DNA from 2 places in the Methylobacterium oryzae genome. Region 2 is predicted to be linked to the other one. Evidence: predicted binding sites of a transcription regulator. Region 2 holds the regulator's gene; the other holds the start of a gene.

Region 1 (11,304 bases), 2.0 Mb from region 2:
CGACGGCTGGATCACCAACGTCCACAGGGGCGGCCGGCCGCTGCCCTGGGCGATGCCGCGCGCCGCCGCCGAGCTGGCCGAGGCGGCGGCCGCCGCGGTCGGCGTCGACTATTCCGGCGTCGACCTCGTCGAGGACGGGGAGGGCGGGTTCTCGGTCCTCGAGGTCAATTCCATGCCGGCCTGGTCGGGGCTCCAGACCGTCTGCGAGGCCGACATCGCGGCCGCGGTGGTGCGGGGCTTCCTCGCCGCGGCCCGCGGCGCCAGCCGCCCCCGGCTCGTGGTGGCATGAGCGGGACCGGCCTCGACGCGACGCTGATCGGCACGCTCTACCGGGCGGCCTGCCTCGCGGAGCTCGACGCCCTCAAGCCCGGCAACGTCCACGCCTACGCGCCCGGCCACCGCATGGTGCTGGCGGATTTCGTCACGAGCGCCGACGTCTCGGCCCCGCCCCTGGCCCGCCCGGGCGCGGGCGTCGGAGCGCGGGTCCGCGACGGCGTCGCCGCCACGGTGGCGGCGGTGGGCCAGAACACCAATCTCGGCATCCTGCTGCTCTGCGCGCCGCTCGCGGTCGCGGCCGAGGGGGATCGGACCGTCGCTGCGGTGCTCGACACGCTGGACGGCGCGGATTCGGAGGCCGTCTTCGCGGGCATCCGCCGCGCGAATCCGGGCGGCCTCGGCGAGGCCGCCCGGCACGACGTCGCCGAGGCGGCGCCCGGCGCCCTGCGCGACGCCATGGCGGAGGCCGCGGACCGGGACCGGATCGCCCGCGCCTACGTCACGGGGTTCGCGGACGTGCCGGCGATCGGGCTCGCCGCCCTGCGCGAGGCCCGCGCCGCCGGGCTCGACCCGACCTGGTGCACGACCGCGATCCACCTCGCCTTCCTGCGCGCCGTCCCGGACAGCCACGTCGCGCGCAAGCACGGCGCGGCCGCGGCCGAGGGCGTCCGCCGGGAAGTCGAGGCGGCACTCGCCGGGATCGATCTCGCCGCGCGGCCGGTCGACGCGCTGCTGGCCCTCGACGCGTCGCTGAAGGCGCGGTCGATCAATCCCGGCACGAGCGCGGATTTCACCGTCGCGACGCTGTTCTGGGACGCGCTCGCGGGCGCCGGCGCCCGGCTGGCCTGAGCCGCGTGCACGATCCGGTGTCCATAGCGCCGGGCGGATGGAAATTCCTTCGTGTCAGGGCCTTGCGCGGGTTGTGAGCCGCAGGGGCCCGCTGTAGGGTCCGCCGCGCTGTCCGGCCCAACCGGCTCGGCCCAACCGGCTCGGCCGGCATGGTCGGGCGCCGATAACAAGGATGGCTTCCCGGCCGCGGCACCGCCCGGCGCGCGGCTCTATTTCGGAATCCAGGGAGAGACACCGAATGGCGAAGATCACCAAGGTTCAGGTCGGCGAAGCGCTCGTCGGCGACGGCAACGAGGTCGCCCACATCGACCTCATCATCGGACCGCGCGGTTCGCCGGCCGAGACGGCTTTCTGCAACGGCCTCGTGAACAACAAGCACGGCTTCACCAGCCTGCTCGCGGTCATCGCGCCGAACCTGCCGTGCAAGCCGAACACCCTGATGTTTAACAAGGTCACCATCAACGACGCCCGTCAGGCCGTCCAGATGTTCGGCCCGGCCCAGCACGGCGTTGCCAAGGCCGTGCAGGACGCGGTGGCCGAGGGCATCATCCCGGCGGACGAGGCCGACGACCTGTACATCCTGGTCGGCGTGTTCATCCACTGGGAGGCGGCCGACGACGCCAAGATCCAGAAGTACAACTACGAGGCCACCAAGCTGTCGATCCAGCGCGCCGTGAACGGCGAGCCGAAGGCCTCGACGGTCACCGAGCAGCGCAACTCGGCGCAGCACCCCTTCGCCGCCAACGCTTAGATCGGGGACGGTCCTGGGCAGAGCGAGCCTCCGCCCGCACCGCGGGGCCTGCTCCAGCGACTGGCTTCGATCTTCCTTGGCCGATAATTAGGCCCCTGAACGGGACGGCGCGAGCCGTCCCGTTTTTTGTTGATCGCCCACCGCCCGGACCGCCGCGCCACATCGCGGCCGGGCGAGGCGCCGACGTACAGGTGACGCGGCGTCGAAGCTCCGCGGTCGCTGGTGGAGAACGGGATCGGCGCGCGCGAAAACTCTATCGTCCCGGCCGCACCGGGCAGAGCCGCGAGGTGAGGTCATGCCTGCATCGGACGAAGTGTCCGCAACCCTGCGCGATGACTGGATTCACGGCGGCCACTTGGTCCTCGCCGCGGATCCCGACACGTCCGACCACGCGGCGATCCATGCCTGGATCCTCGACTTCATGCAGACAGGCGCGGACGATCCCGATCAGGACAGCATCCGATCCCTGATCTACCACAGCCTGAACTTCGATATCCCGTTCCAGGCGACGGAGCACGTCCGGCAATCCTTGATCGCCACCGTGCGGGCGCGTCTCGCGGCCGAAGCGTCGCGTCGCGGCCTCTGACCGGCCTGCGCCCCGCGGGCCACCGCGGCAGGCCGGCGCCAAGAGAAAAGGGGCCGCCTCGCGGCGACCCCCTTCCTTCGTCTCAGCGGATGGCTCGGACTTAGAAGTCCATGCCGCCCATGCCGCCGCCCGGCATGGCCGGAGCAGGGCTGTCCTTCTTCGGCGCGTCGGCGACCATCGCCTCGGTGGTCACCAGCAGGCCGGCGACCGAGGCCGCGTCCTGCAGGGCGGTGCGCACCACCTTGGCCGGGTCGACGATGCCGGCCTGGATCATGTCGACGTACTCTTCGGTCTGGGCGTTGAAGCCGAAGGTCTCCGAGGAGGTGTTGTCGGTGATCTTGCCGACCACGATCGAGCCTTCCACGCCCGCGTTCTGGGCGATCTGGCGGAGCGGGGCCTCGAGCGCCTTCAGGACGATCTTGATACCGGCCTGCACGTCCGGGATCTCGGACTTCAGCTCGGAGACCGCCTTCTTGGCGCGCAGCAGCGCGGTGCCGCCGCCCGGGACGATGCCTTCCTCGACCGCCGCGCGGGTGGCGTTGAGGGCGTCGTCGACGCGGTCCTTCTTCTCCTTCACCTCGACCTCGGTCGCGCCGCCGACGCGGATCACCGCGACGCCGCCCGCGAGCTTGGCCAGGCGCTCCTGGAGCTTCTCGCGGTCGTAGTCCGAGGTGGTCTCCTCGATCTGCGCCTTGATCTGCGAGATGCGGCCCTCGATGTCGGACTTCTCGCCGACGCCGTCGATGATCGTGGTGTTCTCCTTCTCGATGCGCACGCGCTTGGCGCGGCCGAGCATGGGGAGCGTCACGTTCTCGAGCTTGATGCCGAGGTCCTCGGCGATCATCTGGCCCTTGGTCAGGATCGCGATGTCCTCGAGCATCGCCTTGCGGCGGTCACCGAAGCCCGGCGCCTTGACGGCCGCGACCTTGAGGCCGCCGCGGAGCTTGTTGACGACGAGGGTGGCCAGAGCCTCGCCCTCGATGTCCTCGGCGATGATCAGGAGCGGCTTGCCGGTCTGAACGACGGCCTCGAGCACCGGCAGCATGGCCTGGAGCGACGAGAGCTTCTTCTCGTGGATGAGGATGTAGGGATCCTCGAGCTCGGCGACCATCTTCTCCGCGTTCGTGATGAAGTACGGGGAGAGGTAGCCGCGGTCGAACTGCATGCCCTCGACGACGTCGAGCTCGGTCTCGGCCGTCTTGGCCTCCTCGACCGTGATCACGCCCTCGTTGCCCACCTTCTGCATGGCGTGGGCGATCATCTCGCCGATCTCCTTGTCGCCGTTGGCGGAGATCGTGCCGACCTGGGCGACCTCGTCGGAGGTCGAGACCTTCTTGGCGCGCGCGATGATGTCCTTGACGGCCGCCTGGGTGGCGAGGTCGATGCCGCGCTTCAGGTCCATCGGGTTGATGCCGGCGGCGACGTACTTGGCGCCCTCGCGGACGATGGCCTGGGCCAGCACGGTCGCGGTGGTGGTGCCGTCACCCGCGATGTCGTTGGTCTTCGAGGCCACTTCGCGCACCATCTGGGCGCCCATGTTCTCGAACTTGTCGGCGAGCTCGATCTCCTTGGCGACCGTCACACCGTCCTTGGTGATGCGCGGGGCGCCGAAGCTCTTCTCGATCACGACGTTGCGGCCCTTCGGGCCGAGCGTCACCTTCACCGCGTCGGCGAGGATGTCGACGCCGCGCAGCATCTTATCGCGGGCGTCGGCGGAGAAACGAACGTCTTTCGCTGCCATTGTGTGCCTCTTAGCTGGTTGTTGAACCCCAAGGCCGGGACGGCCTCAAAGGGCGATGGCGGGTGACCCGATCAGGCGGCGACGACGCCCATGATGTCGGATTCCTTCATGATCAGGAGGTCCTGACCGTCGATCTTGACCTCGGTGCCGGACCACTTGCCGAACAGGACGCGGTCGCCAGCCTTCACGTCGAGCGCGTTGACGCGGCCGGCCTCGTCGCGGGCGCCGGGACCGACGGCGACGACCTCACCCTCCTGCGGCTTCTCCTTGGCGGTGTCCGGGATGATGATGCCGCCCTTGGTCTTCTCTTCGCCTTCGATGCGACGGACGACCACGCGGTCGTGCAGCGGACGGAACTTCATGAGCTGCCCTCTTGCTTCAGGTCTTGAGTTGGCGTTGATGCGGCCGGCGGGACCGCTCGCAAACTCGACTGTTAGCACTCTGTCTCGGCGAGTGCCAAAGACGGCCGCGAGATAGGCGCGGGCGGGTTCCGAGTCAAGGCTGTCGCACCCCCGCGCGACGGTGCGATGACGCGCCGGCGGCCCCGTTCCCCCTCATGGATAACGCGCTCTCATGCTGAGCCTGCACGGACCCGAAGGCCCGGTGGCGCTGCGACCCGGCGGCCCGATCGCGCGCGACACCGTGTGGCTCGACCTGAACGACCCCACGCCGGAGGAGGCTGCGGCGGTCGAGGCCGCGACCGGCCTGCGGGTGCCGTCGCGGGCGGCGCTCTCGGAGGTCGAGACGTCGAGCCGCCTGCGCCGGGTCAAGGGCGGCCTCTCGCTCTCGACCCCGATGATCACGTTCGAGCAGAGCGCGTCGCAGCTGAAGCCGCTGGGCTTCCTGCTGACCAAGGATCACCTCGTCACGATCCGCTTCCACGACCTGCGCGCCATCGAGGCGTCCGCGAAGCGTATCGCCGACGGCGACGGCAGCACGACGCCGAGTGAGATCTTTCTCGTCGTGCTGGAGGAACTGGTCGACAGCCTCGCCGACGCCCTCGAGGATATGGGCTCCGAGCTCGACACGCTCTCGACCCGCATCTTCGACTTCGACGTCCGCGGTGCCGAGCGGCGGCGCCTGGAGAGCCCGCCGCCCCGGCGCCGCGACCTCGCCCTGCGCCGGATCCTGCGCGGCATCAGTAACCGCGGGAAGGTTCTGGGCAAGATCCGGTCGAGCCTGCTCGGGCTCGAACGGATCATCCCGTTCGTCGCCGCGGCCTGCGACAGCCTCGGCCTGCCGGAGGATGCGCGCTTCGAGACGATCAAGCGGGACATCGAATCCCTCGACGAGTTCGAGACGCGGCTCGCCGAGAACGTGCAGTTCCTGCTCGACGCGGCCCTCGGCCTGATCACCATCGAGCAGAACAACGTCTTCCGCGTCCTCACCGTCGTCTCGGTGGTCGGCGTCCCGCCGACGCTGATCGCGTCGATCTACGGCATGAATTTCAAGCACATGCCCGAGCTGGATTGGGCGCTCGGATATCCCTACGCGCTCGGCCTGATCCTCATCAGCGCGGTCGCGCCGATCGTATACTTTCGCATGCGCGGCTGGTTCTGATATTCGTAAGTATGCTTCGGCCCTGACCGAGTTTATATTTGAATGCAATCTCGACGATGGCGTCGGTCCGGTTACGGACGCACAGAGGGCGCGGCGCTCCAAGCATTCGATTTCCGTCAGGCAACTCTTAAACTGGACGAATGCCAGAATAAGGGATTCATTAACGCTGTGAGGCTACACCCCACGCCGGGGGAACGCGAGCCGTACCATGTTCAATCGCACTGTTTTCAATGAAGCCCAGGCCAAGATCGACGCGCTCGACCGCTCGCTGGCGATCATCGAGTTCTCGATGGACGGAACGGTCCTTCACGCGAACGAGAACTTCCTGCGATTGATGAAATACGGCCTCAGCGACGTCCGGAACCGCCATCACCGCATCTTCGTGGACAAGAGCTACGCCGAGTCCGCCGATTACGCGGCGTTCTGGAGCAAGCTGAAGGACGGCCAGTACGTCACGGGCGAGTTCCTGCGCCTCGACAAGGAGGGCGACTCGGTCTGGCTCGAGGCGACGTACAATCCTGTCCTCGACGCGCGCGGCAAGCCGATCAAGGTCGTCAAGTTCGCCGCGGACATCTCGGCGAAGAAGAAGGAGATCAACCGGCTCCTGACGATGATCGACAACGTTCCGGTGGCGGTCATGACGGCCAATCTGAAGGACAACTTCAAGATCGACTACATGAACGCCACGTCGCGCAAGACCCTCGGCACGATCGACCAGCACCTGCCGGTGAAGGTCGACGACATGCTCGGCCGCTCGTTCGACATCTTCCACAAGAACCCCAGCCACCAGCGCACGATGCTGGCCGACGCGAGCCGGCTGCCGCACAGCACCAAGATCAAGGTCGGGCCCGAGACCCTCAACCTGCGGGTCACGGCCGTGAACGACGAGAAGGGGCAGTACCTCGGCCCGATGCTGACCTGGGCGGTCGTCACCGCGCAGGTGAACATGGAGACCGACGTCAAGCGGGTCGTCGAGGCCGTCGGCTCCGCCATCCAGGAGATGCAGAGCTCGGCCGTGGGCCTGATGCAGTCGGCCGAATCCGCGCGCCACAAGGCGTCGTCGGTCGCGTCGAACTCCGAGCAGATGAACGGCGCGATCCAGGAGATCTCCGGCCAGGTCGGGCGGGTCTCGGAGCGCGCGCAGCAGATCGCCGCCCAGGCGGGGACCACCGACGCGACCATGCGCCAGCTCGCCGAGAACGCCCGCAAGGTCGACGCGGTGGTGGGCATGATCAAGTCGATCGCCGACCAGACCAACCTGCTCGCCCTGAACGCCACCATCGAGGCGGCCCGCGCGGGCGCCGCCGGGCGCGGCTTCGCCGTGGTGGCCTCCGAGGTCAAGGCGCTCGCCGAGCAGACCGCCAAGGCGACCGGCGAGATCACGCAGCAGGTCTCGGCGATCCAGAGCGCGACCGGCGAGGCGGTCGGCGCCATCGAGATGATCACGGCCGCGGTGGACGAACTGTCCAAGCTCACCCTGGCGATGGCGAGCGCCGTCGAGGAGCAGGCGGTCTCGACCCACGAGATGGCGGGCAATATCGGCGGCGTCTCCGAGGCCGCCAACGCCACCGGTCAGCTCGCCCAGGCGGTCCAGGGCATCGCCGAGAGCCTCGCCGGCCACTCGACGAGCCTGTCGGAGAGCGTGATCCGGTTCATGAAGACGGCCTGACCGGGCGACTCAGTCCCGGGCGAGCTGCGCCCGGCCGATGGCGAAGACCCGCCCGTCCCCGAGGAGATGGGCGGTGAAGCCGTCGGGGAACAGGCTCTCGATCGCCCGGTCGCGGACGTTCAGGCCGCCGGCGTAGGCGCCGAAGGCCGGCATGACGAGGCGGGTGCCGTCCGTGACGAAGCAGCGGCGGCGCACCGCCCGCCCGCGCATCGCCACCTTCCCGCAGGGATGGAGATGGCCGGCGATCTCGCCGGGCACGGGCTCCGGGCTCGGCTCGTGGCGCAGGACGAGGCCGCCGAGCGTCAGCGCGTCCGCGTAGCGGCCGCCGACGCCCTCGTTCACGGCCGCGTCGTGGTTGCCGGCGATCCAGACCCAGTCCCGCCCCTCCTGCAGGGCCGCCACCAGGGCGCGGTCGCCCGGCTCCATGCGCTCGGGACCGCGGGCGTCGTGGAAGGAATCGCCCAGCGCCACCACCCGGGCCGGATCGTGCCGCACCACCGCCTCGTGCAGGCAGGCGAGCGTCTCGCGGGTGTCGTAGGGCGGCAGGAACTGGCCGGAGCGGGCCGCGTAGGACGAGCCCTTCTCCAGGTGGAGGTCGGACACGATCAGCGTCCGGTGCTCGGGCAGCCAGAGGCCGCCGCAGAGGTCCAGCACCAGGGTCTCGCCCGCGAGCATCAGTTTGGGGTGCTTGTGAGTCTTCTCGAGTCTCAGGCCGGCCGCCAAGATCGCATCCTCGGTGTCGTCGGGGGAGGGCGGATCGGCGGTCAGGACAGAGCCTCTTGGAGAAGCTCCGCCTCGGCCTCGGCCAGGATCTCGTCGGCGCCCTCGCCGTAGACCCGCTCGCGCCCGATCTCGAGCATCACGGATACGGAGAGCGGCGAGACCCGGTCGAGAGACCTGTGGATGATTCGCCCCTGGATGCGCTCTAGCATCATGCCGAGGCGCCTCACGTCGAGGAGTCCGGTTGCCGCATCCTGCCGCGCGGCCCGCAGCAGCAGGTGGTCGGGCTGGTGCTTGCGCAGCACGTCGTAGATCAGGTCGGTCGAGATCGTGACCTGCCGGCCGGACTTCTTCTGGCCCGGGTGATGGCGCTCGATCAGCCCGGCGATCACCGCGCATTGCCGGAAGGTGCGCTTCATCATGGCCGATTCGTCGAGCCACGCCTCCAGATCGTCGCCCAGCATGTCGACGGCGAAGAGGTCGCCGATGAAGTCCGGATCGATCGCGGCGCGCTCCGAGACGTCGCGGGTCGACCAGATGGCGATGCCGTAATCGTTGGCCGCGAAGCCGAGCGGGCGCAGGCCGGAACGCTCCAGGCGCCGGGTCAGCAGCATGCCGAGGGTCTGGTGGGCGAGGCGGCCCTCGAACGGGAAGGCCGTCAGGTAGTAGCGCTTGCCCCGCGGGAAGGTCTCCACCAGCAGGTCGCGCTCGCCCGGCAGGACGGAGCGGCGGCGCTGCTGGAGCAGGTAGGCGCCGATCTGCTCGGGCAGGCGGTCCCATTCGAACGGGTCGGCGATCAGCGCGCGCACGCGGGCGGCCAGGAAAGTCGAGAGCGGGAACTTCGCGCCCGCGTAGGACGGGATCGCCGGGTCGGTGCCGGCCGGCGCGCGGGTGACGAGGCACTCGTCCTCGGCGAGCCCCTCGAAGCGCAGGGTCTCGCCGGCGAACAGGAACGTGTCGCCGACCGTCAACGTCTCGGCGAACTCGTCCTCGATCTCCCCGAGCACGCGGCCGGTCTTCGGCAGCACCGTGCCGGGCTTGCCGCGCAGGGTCCGGCCGAGGCGGACCCTCACCCGGGCCGCCTCGACGATCGTGCCGACATTCATCCGGTAGGCCTGGGCGGTGCGGGCGTCGCGCACGCGCCAGAGCCCGTCCGCACCGCGCAGGATCTTGGCGAAGCGCTCGTAGGCGCGCAGCGCGTAGCCGCCGGTGGCGACGTAGTCGACCACCTGCTCGAACGATTCCCAGGTCAGCCCGGCGTAGGGCGCGGCCGAGACGATCTCGTCGTAGAGGTGGAGCGGATCGAAGGCGTCGGCGCAGGCCATGCCGAGGACGTGCTGGGCGAGGACGTCGAGGGCGCCCTGGCGGGCGTCCGGCGTGTCCTGGGCGGCCTCCTCCACGGCGTCGAGGGCCGCCTGGCACTCCAGCATCTCGAAGCGGTTGCCCGGAACGAGGTAGGCCTTCGAGGGCTCGTCCATGCGGTGGTTGGCCCGGCCGATCCGCTGCATGATGCGGCTGGCGCCCTTCGGCGCGCCGACATTGACCACGAGGTCGACGTCGCCCCAGTCGATGCCGAGGTCGAGGGTCGCGGTGCAGACGATCGCCCGGAGCTGGCCCGCCGCCATCGCGGCCTCGACCCGGCGACGCTGCTGGGCGTCGAGCGAGCCGTGGTGGATCGCGATCGGCAGGGCGTCGTCGTTAAGCCGCCACAGCTCCTGGAACGTGTACTCGGCCTGGAGGCGGGTGTTCACGAAGACCAGCGTGGTCCGGTGCTCCCGGATGAGGTCGTAGATCGCCGGCATCGAGTGCCACGCGGTGTGGCCGGAGATCGGCAGCGCCCGGCCGAGATCGAGCATGCGCAGGTCCGCCTTCGCGCCGCCGGCGACGGTGACGAGATCGGCCATGGGCGGCGCGACGGGCTCCCCGTCCCGTCCGGGAGAGGGTCGGGGTGGGGGAGGAGATGCGTCAGGACTGGACGCGCCGTCCCCGCGCGCGGCGGGAGGAGGGGGAAGCGGCCCCTGCGGCACCAGGTACTTCCGCAGCTCGTCCGGTTCCCGCACCGTGGCCGACAGCCCGATCGCCGCGAGGCCGGGGCTCAGCCGGTGCAACCGCGCCAGCGCCAGGGACAGCAGGTCGCCGCGCTTCGAGGTCACCAGCGCGTGCAGCTCGTCGAGCACCACGCAGCGCAATCCGGAGAAGAATTCCGCCGCCTCGCGATGGGCGATCAGCAGCGCCAGCTGCTCGGGCGTGGTCAGCAGGATGTCCGGCGGCCGGCTGATCTGGCGGGTGCGCTTGTGGGCCGGGGTGTCGCCGGTGCGGGTCTCGACGCGCACCGGCAGCGCCATCTCGGCGATCGGCGCGTCCAGGTTGCGGGCGATGTCGACCGCGAGCGCCTTCAGGGGCGAGACGTAGAGGGTGTGGAGGCCCGCCGCCTTCCGCTGGGGGCCACGCTCGGCGAGGACCACGAGGCTCGGCAGGAAGCCGGCCAGCGTCTTGCCGGCCCCGGTCGGCGCCACCAGCAGGGCAGAGCGGCCGGCGCCGGCGATCCGCAGGAGATCGAGCTGGTGCGATCGGGGCGCCCAGCCGCGCCCGGCGAACCAGGCGCGGAACCGCTCCGGCAGGATCTCGGACGGGTCGCTCAGGCGAGCGCCATCAGGAAGCGGTCGATCAGCTCGAGCGCCCGCTCGCTCATCGGGCTCGGGTAGCGGGCGAAGACGTGGCAGCCGCCGGGATAGATCGCCGTGTGGCCGCCATTGCCCGCCGCCGCCCAGCGCGCCGACATGTACAGCGTGTCGTCGAGGAGTGGGTCGGCGGTGCCGATGGTGAACAGGGCCGGCGGCAGACCCTTCAGGTCGGCGTAGATCGGCGACACGTCCGGCCGGCGCCGGTCGATGCCCTCCCGGACGTAGCCGTCGGCGAACTTGGTCAGGTCGCGGGTGTTCACGACCAGCCGCTCCTCGCCCCAGTTCCGCACCGATGGAGTGAGACCGAGATCGAAGAAGCCGGCGTTGAGGTTGGCGCCCCGGAAGGCCCGCGGCAGGTTGTGCTTGTCGCGCAGCCGCAGCAGCACCATCACGGCGAGGTGCGCCCCCACCGACTCGCCGCCGATGGTCAGCGCGTGGATGCCGAACTCGGTCTTGCCCGGACCGGCC
Region 2 (11,304 bases):
GTTCCGGCCGACAAGCTGTACAGCGACGGCCTCGCCAAGCTCGAGGACAGCGACTACGAGGGCGCGGTCAAGAAGTTCGACAGCCTGGACAAGCAGTACCAGTACTCCGATTGGTCCCGGAAGGCGCTGCTGATGACGGCATACGCCAATTACGAGGGCCAGAAGTACGACGACGCGATCAGCGCCTCGAAGCGCTACCTGCAGCGCCATCCGGCCAGCAAGGATGCGGCCTACGCGCAGTACCTGATGGCGATGTCGAACTATAAGCAGATCCCGGACGTCACCCGCGATCAGGAGCGCTCCGAGAAGGCCCTCGTCGCGCTGCAGGAGCTGGTGCAGAAGTACCCGACCTCCGAATACGCCGCGGACGCGAAGGCGAAGATCCAGATCACCCGCGATCAGCTCGCCGGCAAGGAGATGGAGATCGGCCGCTTCTACCTCGAGAAGCGCAATTTCCCGGCGGCGATCAACCGCTTCCGCGACGTGGTCGCCAAGTATCAGACCACCCGGCACGCCGAGGAGGCGCTCGAGCGCCTGACCGAGGCCTACTGGGCGCTCGGCATCACCCAGGAGGCGCAGAACGCCGCCGCGGTGCTCGGCCACAACTTCCCGGAGAGCCTCTGGTACAAGGACGCCCACGCGCTGCTGGCGCAGGGCGGTCTCGAGCCCCGCGAGGAGAAGAGCTCGTTCCTCTCGAAGATCTACCGGACCGTCACGGGCAAGACCGCCTCGGCCCAGTAAGCCGCCGCGCCCGCGCGGGGACTGCCCACGAAACCTCGAGGCCCGGAGCCGCCGCTCCGGGCCTTGCCCATTGCGGCGCCCGGCGCGTTGCACCGACCGCGCGGTGCGACGCATTTTTGGGGTGAATCCGCGCCGCGGCGGCCTTATGTCTGCGGTCCCATCCTGAGGAATCCCCGTCGCCGCATGCTGGCGCAGCTCGCGATCCGCGACATCGTCCTGATCGACAGGCTCGAACTGAATTTCCGATCGGGACTCAGCGTCCTGACCGGGGAGACGGGCGCGGGCAAATCGATCCTGCTCGACGCCTTCGCCCTGGCGCTCGGCGGCCGCGGCGACGGCCGCCTCGTCCGCCACGGCGAGGCGCAGGGCGCGGTCACGGCCGTGTTCGACCTGCCCCTCGACCATCCGGCGCGCCGGATCGCGGCCGAGGCCGAGATCGACACCGAGGGCGACCTGATCCTGCGCCGGACCCAGATGGCGGACGGCCGGACCCGCGCCTTCGTCAACGACCAGCCGGTGGGCGTTCAGGTCCTGCGGGCGATCGGCGCGGCTCTCGTGGAGATCCACGGTCAGCACGATGACCGGGCGCTGGCCGACCCCGCCTCGCACCGGGCGATCCTCGATGCCTTCGGCGGCCTCCAGACCCAGCTCGCGAAGGTCGCCGCCGCGTCGCGAACCGTGCGGCATGCCCGCACCGAACTCGCCGAGCACCGCGCCCGCGTTGAGGCGGCCCGAAAGGAATCCGACTTCCTGCGCCACGCCGTGGAGGAGCTCGCCGCACTGGCGCCGCTCGCCGGTGAGGAGGCCCAGCTCGCCGAGCGCCGCACGATCATGCAGCAATCCGAGAAGGTCGCGCGCGAGCTCAACGAGGCGCTCGAGGCCGTCGGCGGCCCCCATTCCGGCGTGCCGCACCTCTCGGCCGCCCTGCGCAAGCTGGAGCGGCGCGCCGCGCAGCTGCCGGCCCTGGTGGACCCGTGCGTGAACGTCCTCGACGCCGCGATGGTCGCCCTCGACGAAGCCCGCGCGGTCCTCGAGGCGGCGGTGGCCGAGACGGAGTTCGATCCCCGCGACCTGGAGCGCGTCGAGGAGCGGCTCTTCGCCCTGCGCGCCGCCTCGCGCAAGTACGATGTCCCGGCCGACGACCTCGCCGCCCTGGCGGAACGCTACGCCGGCGACGTGGCGGCGATCGATGCCGGCGAGGCGGCGCTGGCCGGGCTGGAGCAGGCGCTCGCGACGGCGGAGGCCGCCTACGCCGAGGCGGCCGAGAAGCTCAGCGCCGGGCGGCGCCGGGCGGCCAAGCAGCTCGACGCGGCCGTGAAGGCCGAGCTGCCGCCGCTCAAGCTGGAGCGCGCCCGCTTCATCACCGAGATCGCCACGGACCCGGATTCCCGCGACCCGGCCGGCACCGACCGGGTCGAGTTCTGGGCCCAGACCAATCCCGGGACCAAGCCCGGCCCGATGATGAAGGTCGCCTCGGGCGGCGAGCTGTCGCGCTTCATGCTGGCGCTGAAGGTCGTGCTGGCCGACAAGGGCTCGGCCCCGACGCTCATCTTCGACGAGATCGATACCGGCGTGGGCGGCGCGGTGGCGGATGCCATCGGGATGCGGCTCGCCCGGCTGGCGGCGACCGTGCAGGTGGTCGCGGTCACCCACGCGCCCCAGGTCGCCGCGCGGGCGGAGACGCATTTCCTGATCGCCAAGGCCCCCGTGAAAGGGGCCGGCCGCGTCGCCACGCGGGTCGCGAGCCTGCCGGTCGCCGAGCGCCGCGAGGAGATCGCCCGGATGCTGGCGGGCGCCACCGTCACCGACGAGGCCCGGGCGGCGGCCGCGCGACTCCTCCAGGGCGCCGACGCGTGAACCGGCGTCAACCTTAACCGTTGGTTGAAGGTAATAATTCGTTAACTATTCATCGTGAGAATGCTGTCATCCCGGTACCGCGGCAGGGTTGGGCGGTCGAAGGACGGGAGGAGCCATGAAGCCGTCAGTCGTCGACTCCGATGGGTCTCTGCCCGCGGGACAGCCCCTGAAGCGGGCGGTCGACACCCGCCAGCTCGGCCTCACGCTCCGCACGGTCTACGAGGGCAGCGTCGACACGCAGCCGATCACCGACACGCATGTCGAGCTGCTCCTGCGCCTGCGCCAGAAGGAGCGGGAGCTGCGCCGGGCGGTCTGACCCGGGGCGGCGGCCTCACCAGCGGCGCGCCCCCGGCCGGCGACGGTACTCGGCCGCACGAATCAGCGTCAGCACGCGGTCGAGGCTCACCAGCAGCTCCGCCTCCTCGACGCGCGCCGCGGAGGCCGCGTCCGGGTCGGGGCTGAATTTCTGCCGGGCCTGCGCCAGCGCGAGCGCCCGCTCCACGGCCTCCCGCTCGGCGTGCAGGGCCAGCCAGGCCGGATCGGATTCCGTCGCCGCATCCACCTCGTCGCCGCCCACGATCCGCGCGTCCTTCTGCTGCCGGCTGCCGCTCCTGGCTGAGAGGAACGCGCGAGAGGCCGGAACCGTGCCGCGCCCGGCCGACGCGCGGTGTCGTCCCCCGTGTCGTCCCCCCGTCATCCCCCGTGTCATCCCGGTGTCATCTACTTGTCGTAACCGCCCGGCCATCGGGCGGCCGGCGCTGGGTCTCTTCGGAAGATCGGCCGCAGGGCTCTGCCGCGGGCACGGGCCCGCCGGCGGGGCAGCGCAGGCTCTAGCCCGACGGCAACGGAGATTCCTTTGAGACCCTTCGCTTACGCGCTCGCCGTCGGCCTCGCGACGGTTCAGCTGGCGTCCGCGGCGCTCGCCGCCGATATCACCGGCGCCGGCGCCACCTTCCCGTTCCCGGTCTACTCGAAGTGGGCCGAGGCCTATCGCAAGGAGACCGGCTCGGGCCTCAACTACCAGTCGATCGGCTCCGGCGGCGGCATCAAGCAGATCCAGGCCAAGACGGTCGATTTCGGCGCCACCGACGCGCCCCTGAAGCCCGAGCAGCTGGCCAAGGACGGCCTCGTCCAGTTCCCGACCGTGATGGGCGGCGTCGTGCCGGTGGTGAACATCCCCGGGATCGAGCCCGGCAAGCTGAAGCTCACCGGCGACGTGCTGGCCGACATCTACGCCGGCAAGATCGCGAAGTGGAGCGATCCGCGCATCGCCAAGCTCAATGACGGGCTGAAGCTGCCCGACGCCAACATCACCCCGGTCTACCGCTCCGACGCGTCGGGCACGACCAACATCTTCACCACCTACCTGTCCCAGGTCTCCGAGCCCTGGAAGAAGGAGTACGGCGCGGCCACGACGATCTCCTGGCCGGTCGGTCAGGGCGGCAAGGGCAACGAGGGCGTGACCGCCACCGTCAAGCAGGTTCCGAACGCCATCGGCTACGTCGAGTCGGCCTACGCCAAGCAGAACAAGCTCTCCTACGCCCTGCTGCAGAACAAGGCCGGCCAGTACCCGCAGCCCGACGACAAGGCGTTCCAGGCCGCGGCGGCGAGCGCCGACTGGAAGGCGACCCCGGGCTTCGGCATCTCGCTGACCAATCAGCCGGGCGAGGCGGCGTGGCCGATCACGGCGGCGACCTTCATCTTGGTCCACAAGGACGCCGCCGATCCGGCCAAGTCCGCCGCCGTGCTCAAGTTCTTCGACTGGGCCTACAAGAACGGCGACACGCTCGCCACCGACCTCGACTACGTCCCGCTGCCGGACAACGTCGTCGAACTGATCCACCAGGAGTGGAAGGACGTGAAGGGCAAGGACGGCAAGCCTGTCCTCAACATGTGAGCGTGGCGGGGAGGGGGTGAGAACCTCCTCCCTCGCTTCCGGGAACGCACCGCGCTACCACGCCCCCCTTCGCAGAGAACCGCGGATGCCCGCTTTGACCGAATCGATCGCCCTCGGCCGAACCCGTTCCGCGACCGCGCGGAAGGCGCCGAGCCGGAGCCTCGACACGCTGTTCCGGACCTGCTCGTACGGCGCGGCCCTGCTGGTGCTGCTCGTGCTCGCCGGCATCCTCGGCTCGATCCTGTACGGCGGCTGGCCCGCCTTCCGCGAGTTCGGCTTCGGCTTCCTGACCTCCAGCGCCTGGAACGTCGGGACCGAGCAGTACGGCGCCCTGGTCGCGGTGATCGGGACTGTCGCCTCCGCCTTCCTGGCCCTGCTGATCGGCGTGCCCGTCTCGCTGGGCATCGCGGTCTACCTCACCCAGCTCTGTCCGGGCTGGGCCCGCAAGCCGGTCGCCATGACGATCGAGCTGCTCGCGGCCGTGCCGAGCATCATCTACGGCATGTGGGGCCTGTTCGTGTTCGCGCCGCTCCTGGCGCGCTACGTCCAGATCCCGGTCTCGAACCTCGTGGAGGGCATGCCGATCGTCGGCACGCTGTTCTACGCCCGGGTGCCGTCGGGCGTCGGCGTCTTCACCGCCGGGATCATCCTGGCGATCATGATCGTGCCGTTCATCGCCTCGATCGCCCGCGACATGCTCGACCAGATCCCGACCGTGCTGCGCGAGAGCGCCTACGGGATCGGCTGCACCACCTGGGAGGTCGTGCGCCACGTGCTGGTGCCGCAGGCGGCCGTCTCGATCATCGGCGCGATCATGCTCGGCCTCGGCCGGGCGCTCGGCGAGACGATGGCGGTGACCTTCGTGGTCGGCAACGCCAACCGGCTCTCGGCCTCGATCTTCGACCCCAGCTCGACCATCGCGTCGCGCATCGCCAACGAGTTCAACGAGGCGGACGGCCTCCAGCTGAACGCGCTGATGGCTCTGGGCTGCATCCTGTTCGTGATCACCTTCGTGGTGCTCATCATCGCCCGGCTGCTGACGCGCCGCGTCCAGGCCGCCTGAGGAGCACGCGCGATGGTTTCCTCCAGCACGATCGCCGCCACCGCCCAGCGCCGCCCCGGCCGGGTCCGCCAGGGGCGCCGCGTCGCCGACCGGACCCTGCGCGTCGCCTGCACCGGCGCCACCGTGGTGGGTGCCCTGGTCCTCGGCTCGATCCTGGTGATGCTGATCGTCCAGGGCGTGCGCGGCTTCACGCCGACCCTGTTCACCAACCCGACCCCGGGCCCGGGCTCGGAGGGCGGCGGCATCGCCAACGCCATCCTGGGCAGCCTCGTTCTGACCGGGATCGGCATCCTGATCGCGACGCCGGTCGGCGTCATGGCCGGGACCTTCCTGGCCGAGTACGGGCGCGGCTCGAAGCTGGCCGCCCTGATCCGCTTCCTCAACGACGTCCTGCTCTCGGCGCCGTCGATCCTGATCGGCCTGTTCGTCTACACGCTGATGGTGCGGCCGATGGGCACCTACTCGGGCTGGGCCGGCGGCGTGGCGCTGGCGATCATCGCCGTGCCGGTGATCGTGCGCACCACCGAGGACATGCTGCGCCTCGTGCCCGGCACCCTGCGGGAGGCCGGCGCGGCGCTCGGCGCGCCGCCCTCGACGGTGATCATGAGCGTGACCTGGCGGGCGGCCTCGGCCGGAATCGTCACCGGCATCATCCTGGCTCTCGCCCGCATCGCCGGCGAGACCGCGCCGCTGCTGTTCACCGCGCTCAACAACAATTCCTGGTTCTCGGCCAACCTGATGGGCGGCGTCGCGAACCTGCCGGTGATGATCTACCAGTTCGCCCTCTCGCCCTACCCGAACTGGCAGGGCCTGGCCTGGGCGGGCGCGCTCCTGATCACCACCACCATCCTGGCGCTGTCGATCATCGCGCGCCTCGTGATCAAGCCGCAGGCCTCGCGCTGAGCCCCCTTTCGAGGACACGACGATGAACGCCGCCTCCGCGATCCCCACGGTCGAGCTGAACCGCAACCGCGCCGAAGAGGGCGGCCCCGTGCGGATCGCCGTCAAGGACCTGAACTTCTACTACGGCAGCTTCCACGGGCTGAAGGACGTCAACCTCAACTTCCACGACCGGCAGGTGACGGCGCTGATCGGCCCCTCCGGCTGCGGCAAGTCCACCCTGCTGCGCTGCTTCAACCGGATCTACAGCCTCTACCCGGAGCAGCGCGCGGAGGGCGAGATCCTGCTCGACGGCGAGAACATCCTCAGCCCCTCCGTCGACCTGAACGAGCTGCGCTCGCGCATCGGCATGGTGTTCCAGAAGCCGACGCCGTTCCCGATGTCGATCTACGACAACGTGGCCTTCGGCCTGCGCCTCTACGAGAAGCTGCCGAAATCCGAGCTCGACGGCCGGATCGAGGAATCCCTGCGCAAGGCCGCCCTCTGGGACGAGGTGAAGGACAAGCTCCGGCAGCCCGGGACCGGCCTGTCGGGCGGCCAGCAGCAGCGCCTGTGCATCGCCCGGACGGTGGCGCAGAAGCCGGAGGTGATCCTGTTCGACGAGCCGACCTCGGCGCTCGACCCGATCTCCACCGGCCGCATCGAGGAGCTGATCGAGCAGCTGCGCGACGAGTTCACCATCGTGATCGTCACCCACAACATGCAGCAGGCGGCGCGCATCTCGCAGTTCACCGCCTTCATGTATCTGGGGCAGCTCGTCGAGTTCGGTCCGACCAACCGGATGTTCATGAACCCGACGGAACGCCGCACGCAGGACTACATCACCGGCCGCTTCGGCTAGTCTGCCGGGCCGCTCCGGTCCCGGGACCGCCGCTCGCGTCTCCGGCGCGCCGGCGGGTCCCGCAAGCCTCCCGGAGGGCCGTCCCCGGGACCCCATCGAAGGATCCGCCATGCCCGGCCATATCGTCACCTCCTACGACACCGACCTGGAGAACCTGCGTCGCTCGATCTCGGAGATGGGCGGCGTCGCCGAGAAGATGACCGCGGAGGCGACCGACGCCCTCGTGCGCCGGGACGACACGCTCGCCCAGGCGGTGATCCTCGCCGACAAGCGCCTCGACGCGCTGCAGCGGGACATCGAGGAGCGCGCCGTGCTGCTGATCGCCCGGCGCCAGCCCCTGGCGATCGACCTGCGCGAGACCATCTCGGCGATCCGCGTCTCCGGCGATCTGGAGCGGATCGGCGACCTCGCCAAGAACGTCGCCAAGCGCGTGGTGGCGATCTCCGACCAGGCGCCGGCCCAGAAGATCGTGCTCGGCGTGCGCCACATGAGCGACCTCGCCGAGGGTCAGCTCAAGGACGTGCTCGACGCCTACGGGAGCCGCGACGTCCAGGCGGCCCACGACGTCTGGGAGCGCGACGGCGAGATCGACGCCCTGTACAATTCCCTGTTCCGCGAGCTCCTGACCTACATGATGGAGGATCCGCGCAACATCTCGTTCTGCACGCATCTCCTGTTCTGCGCGAAGAACGTCGAGCGCATCGGCGACCACACCACCAACATCGCCGAGACGATCCACTACCTCGCCACGGGCGAGACGCTGGCGGGTGACCGGCCGAAGAACGACGCGTCGAACTACGCGACCGTGGACGGCGTGCAGGCGCCGTGAGGCGCCGACCCCGGCGCCTTCCTGTGGGCGCGGCCGGGGTCACTCTCCGTGCGGGTTGAGGCGGGGCGGCGCCTCCTGCACCATCCGGGGACCGCCCGCAGAACGAGTCTTCGAACGTGAGCATGCAAGTCCTGATCGTCGAGGACGAGGAGGCCCTGAGCACGCTGCTCCGCTACAACCTGGAGGCCGAGGGCTTCCTGGTGGATTCGGCGGCGCGCGGCGACGACGCCGAGCTGCTCCTGGCGGAGCGGATCCCGGACCTCGTCCTGCTCGACTGGATGCTGCCCGGCCTCTCGGGGATCGAGCTGTGCCGCCGGATCCGGGCGCGCCGGGAGACCGAGCGCCTGCCGGTGATTATGCTCACCGCCCGGGGCGAGGAGGGCGACCGCGTCCGCGGTCTCGGCACGGGCGCCGACGACTACATCGTCAAGCCGTTCTCGGTCCCGGAGCTGCTCGCCCGGATCCGCGCGCTCCTGCGCCGGGCCAAGCCCGCCCACGTCTCGGACCGGCTAGCGGCCGGCGACCTGGAACTCGACCGCACCGGCCACCGCGTCCGCCGCGGCGGCGAGGAGCTGCATCTGGGCCCCACGGAGTTCCGGCTCCTGGAATTCCTGATGCTGGCGCCGGGCCGGGTCTTCTCCCGCGAGCAGCTCCTCGACGGGGTGTGGGGCCACGACGTCTACATCGACGAGCGTACCGTCGACGTCCATGTCGGGCGGCTGCGCAAGGCGCTGAACGGCCCGCGCCAGACCGACCCGATCCGTACGGTCCGGGGCTCGGGCTACGCCTTCGACGAGACCTTCTCGCTGGAGGCCTGAGGCGGCCTCACTGGCCGTCCGGATAGGACTTCGCTCCGGCGCACCGTCATCGCGAGCGCAGCGAAGCGACCCAGGGCGGCGGGACGCCGATGCGCGCGGCGCTGCTGGGTTGCTTCGCTCCGCTCGCAAAGACGGTGGGACGGGCCCGCGAAGATCCGCGCGTCCCGGTCTCCAGGGATTCAGCGCGCCAGCGCCGCGCTCCGGCCCGAGGCGGCCGGCACCGCCTCCAGCGCCGCCAGGACCGTCCCCTCGGTGAGGATCTGCGGCAGCACCTGGGGCTCTCCCGTCCCGGTATAGAGCAGGTAGAGCGGGACGCCGCTGCGCCCGTGCTTCTCCAGGAGGCGGGTAATCTCGGGGTTCTGGTTGGTCCAGTCGCCCTTCATGTAGGTCACGCCGCGCTCGGCCATCGCGGCCCGCACGGCCTTGGTGTTGAGCGAGGTCGCCTCGTTGACCGCGCAGGTGATGCACCACGCGGCGGTCATGTCCACGAAGACGGGGCGGTGCGCGTCGACCAGGGCGTCGAGGCGCGCCTGCGTGAACGGCTCGATCCCGTCGGCGGCGGCCTGCGCGGCCGGCGCGGCGCGGTCCCGGGGCAGGGTGACGGCGAGGGCCCCGACGGCGATCAGCGCCAGCGCGGCGGCGGCCTGCGCGACCCGGCCGGCCCGCGGCGGGGCGGCGCGGCCGTGCTCCCAGGCCCAGGCGGCGAAGCCCACGAGGACGAGGCCGATCAGCGCCGCCAGCAGCCCGCGCGGGTCGACCTGCTGCGCCAGCACCCAGATCAGCCACGCCACGGTGGCGTAGACCGGGAAGGCCAGCACCTGCTTGAGGGTCTCCATCCAGGCGCCCGGCCGCGGCAGCGCCCGCAGGGCCGGCGGCCAGAGGGTCAGGAGCAGGAAGGGCAGGGCGAGGCCGAGGCCGAGGCTCGCGAAGACGGCGAGCGCCACGCCGGCGCTCTGGGTCAGCGCGAAGCCCACCGCCGAGCCCATGAACGGCGCCGTGCAGGGCGTCGCCACCAGGGTCGCGAGCACGCCGGTGAAGAACGAGCCGCTCAGGCCGCCGCGCCGGGTGAGGCCGTCGCCGAGGCCGGCGAGCCGGCCTCCGACATGGACCGCGCCCGAGAGGCTCAGGCCCATCGCGAACAGCAGGTAGGCGAGCCCCGCCACGATGGCGGGCGACTGGAGCTGGAACCCCCAGCCGATCGCGGCCCCGCCGCTCTTCAGGCCGATCAGCGCGGCGGCGAGCGCCAGGAAGCTCGCCAGGACGCCGGCCGTGTAGGCGAGGCCGTGGAGCCGCAGCCGAGCCGGCCCCTCGCCCGCGTGCCGCACGAGGCCGAGCACCTTGATCGACAGGACCGGGAAGACGCAGGGCATCAGATTGAGGATCAGGCCGCCGAGGAAGGCGAAGGCCGCGGCGGTCGCCAGCGTCAGCGCGTCGAAGTCGGCGGCGGCCGGCGCGGTCGCGGGCGGCGCGGTCGCGGCCGGCGCCGCGGCGGCCGGGAGGACCGGCTCGTCGCCGTACGCGAAGGCGAGCCGGCGGGTCCCGGCGGCGTCGACCGCCTCGACCGTCAGGACGCCGGGCAGCGCGGCGGGCACCGGGTTGGTCGGGCTGCTCCGGGCGAGGGTCAGGTGCAGGCCGGTCCCGTCGACGCTCATCACCTGCGCGGCGGCGTTGTCGATCGCCGTCTCGGCGTAGGGGAAGTACGCGGCGTTCCGGACCGCCTCGGGCTTGAGGCCGGCCGCGACGAAATCGAGGCGCAGGGTGTCGCCCTGGCTCGACAGGCTCAGGGGCCAGAGCGCCGGCACGGGGAGCGCGGCGCGGGCGCGCGCGAACAGCGCGGCGTTGGCCGGGTCCGGCTCGGCCTTGCCGACCGGCAGGGTCAGGGCGAGATCGGCCGAGCCGGGCACGCACTCGGTCTCGCAGACGAGGTAAGTCAGCTTGGCCTGGATCCGCACCGGGTCGGCCGGGTCGAGGCTCGGCGGCGGCGTCACCGGGACGAGGAGCGTGACCTCACCCTCGTAGCCGTAGTTCATGAGAGTCGCGATCGGGATGCGCTCCGGCGCCGGCCAGCGGATCGCGCTCGCGTTGAAGCCGGCCGGCAGAGTCCAGGTCACCTCCGGGGGCAAGCCGGAATCGCCCGGGTTGCGCCAGTAGACGTGCCAGCCGGGCTTGACCTGCATCCGCACCGCCAGCGTGAAGGGCTGCGCGCCGGCGACGGCGGCGGGCTCGGCCACGAGGCTCGCGCGCACGAGGTCCGCGGGCGTGCGGAACCCCTGTGCCGCGGCGGCCGAGAGGCTCGCGGCGACGGCCAGGATCAGGAGGGCGAGGCGGCGGATCATGCTGTCCCTTCGCGCGCGGGGC

What was found. Region 2 encodes PhoB, which activates phosphate uptake and scavenging genes when phosphate is short. Its sites were predicted from a motif close to TGTCATNNANCTGTCAT; they were not measured.
Region 1: LXM90_RS20950 (CorA family divalent cation transporter) is a predicted target of PhoB. The motif match lies at 4,720-4,736, and genes of this name have one in related genera.

Annotation. Positions count from the first base shown of each region.
Region 1 is NZ_CP090349.1:4,377,835-4,389,138, reverse strand. Features, by position in the region: gene LXM90_RS20980 (ATP-grasp domain-containing protein) at 1-289, shown strand, start outside; gene LXM90_RS20975 (triphosphoribosyl-dephospho-CoA synthase) at 286-1,125, shown strand; gene fae (5,6,7,8-tetrahydromethanopterin hydro-lyase) at 1,364-1,876, shown strand; gene LXM90_RS20965 (hypothetical protein) at 2,172-2,462, shown strand; gene groL (chaperonin GroEL) at 2,563-4,203, opposite strand; gene groES (co-chaperone GroES) at 4,275-4,565, opposite strand; gene LXM90_RS20950 (CorA family divalent cation transporter) at 4,777-5,763, shown strand; gene LXM90_RS20945 (methyl-accepting chemotaxis protein) at 5,972-7,432, shown strand; gene pdeM (ligase-associated DNA damage response endonuclease PdeM) at 7,442-8,155, opposite strand; gene LXM90_RS20935 (ligase-associated DNA damage response DEXH box helicase) at 8,197-10,794, opposite strand; gene LXM90_RS20930 (alpha/beta hydrolase) at 10,791-11,304, opposite strand, start outside.
Region 2 is NZ_CP090349.1:2,419,121-2,430,424, forward strand. Features, by position in the region: gene LXM90_RS11570 (outer membrane protein assembly factor BamD) at 1-741, shown strand, start outside; gene recN (DNA repair protein RecN) at 925-2,598, shown strand; gene LXM90_RS11580 (hypothetical protein) at 2,714-2,914, shown strand; gene LXM90_RS11585 (hypothetical protein) at 2,930-3,175, opposite strand; gene pstS (phosphate ABC transporter substrate-binding protein PstS) at 3,455-4,495, shown strand; gene pstC (phosphate ABC transporter permease subunit PstC) at 4,581-5,558, shown strand; gene pstA (phosphate ABC transporter permease PstA) at 5,571-6,461, shown strand; gene pstB (phosphate ABC transporter ATP-binding protein PstB) at 6,484-7,299, shown strand; gene phoU (phosphate signaling complex protein PhoU) at 7,409-8,128, shown strand; gene phoB (phosphate regulon transcriptional regulator PhoB) at 8,251-8,946, shown strand; gene LXM90_RS11620 (protein-disulfide reductase DsbD family protein) at 9,126-11,282, opposite strand.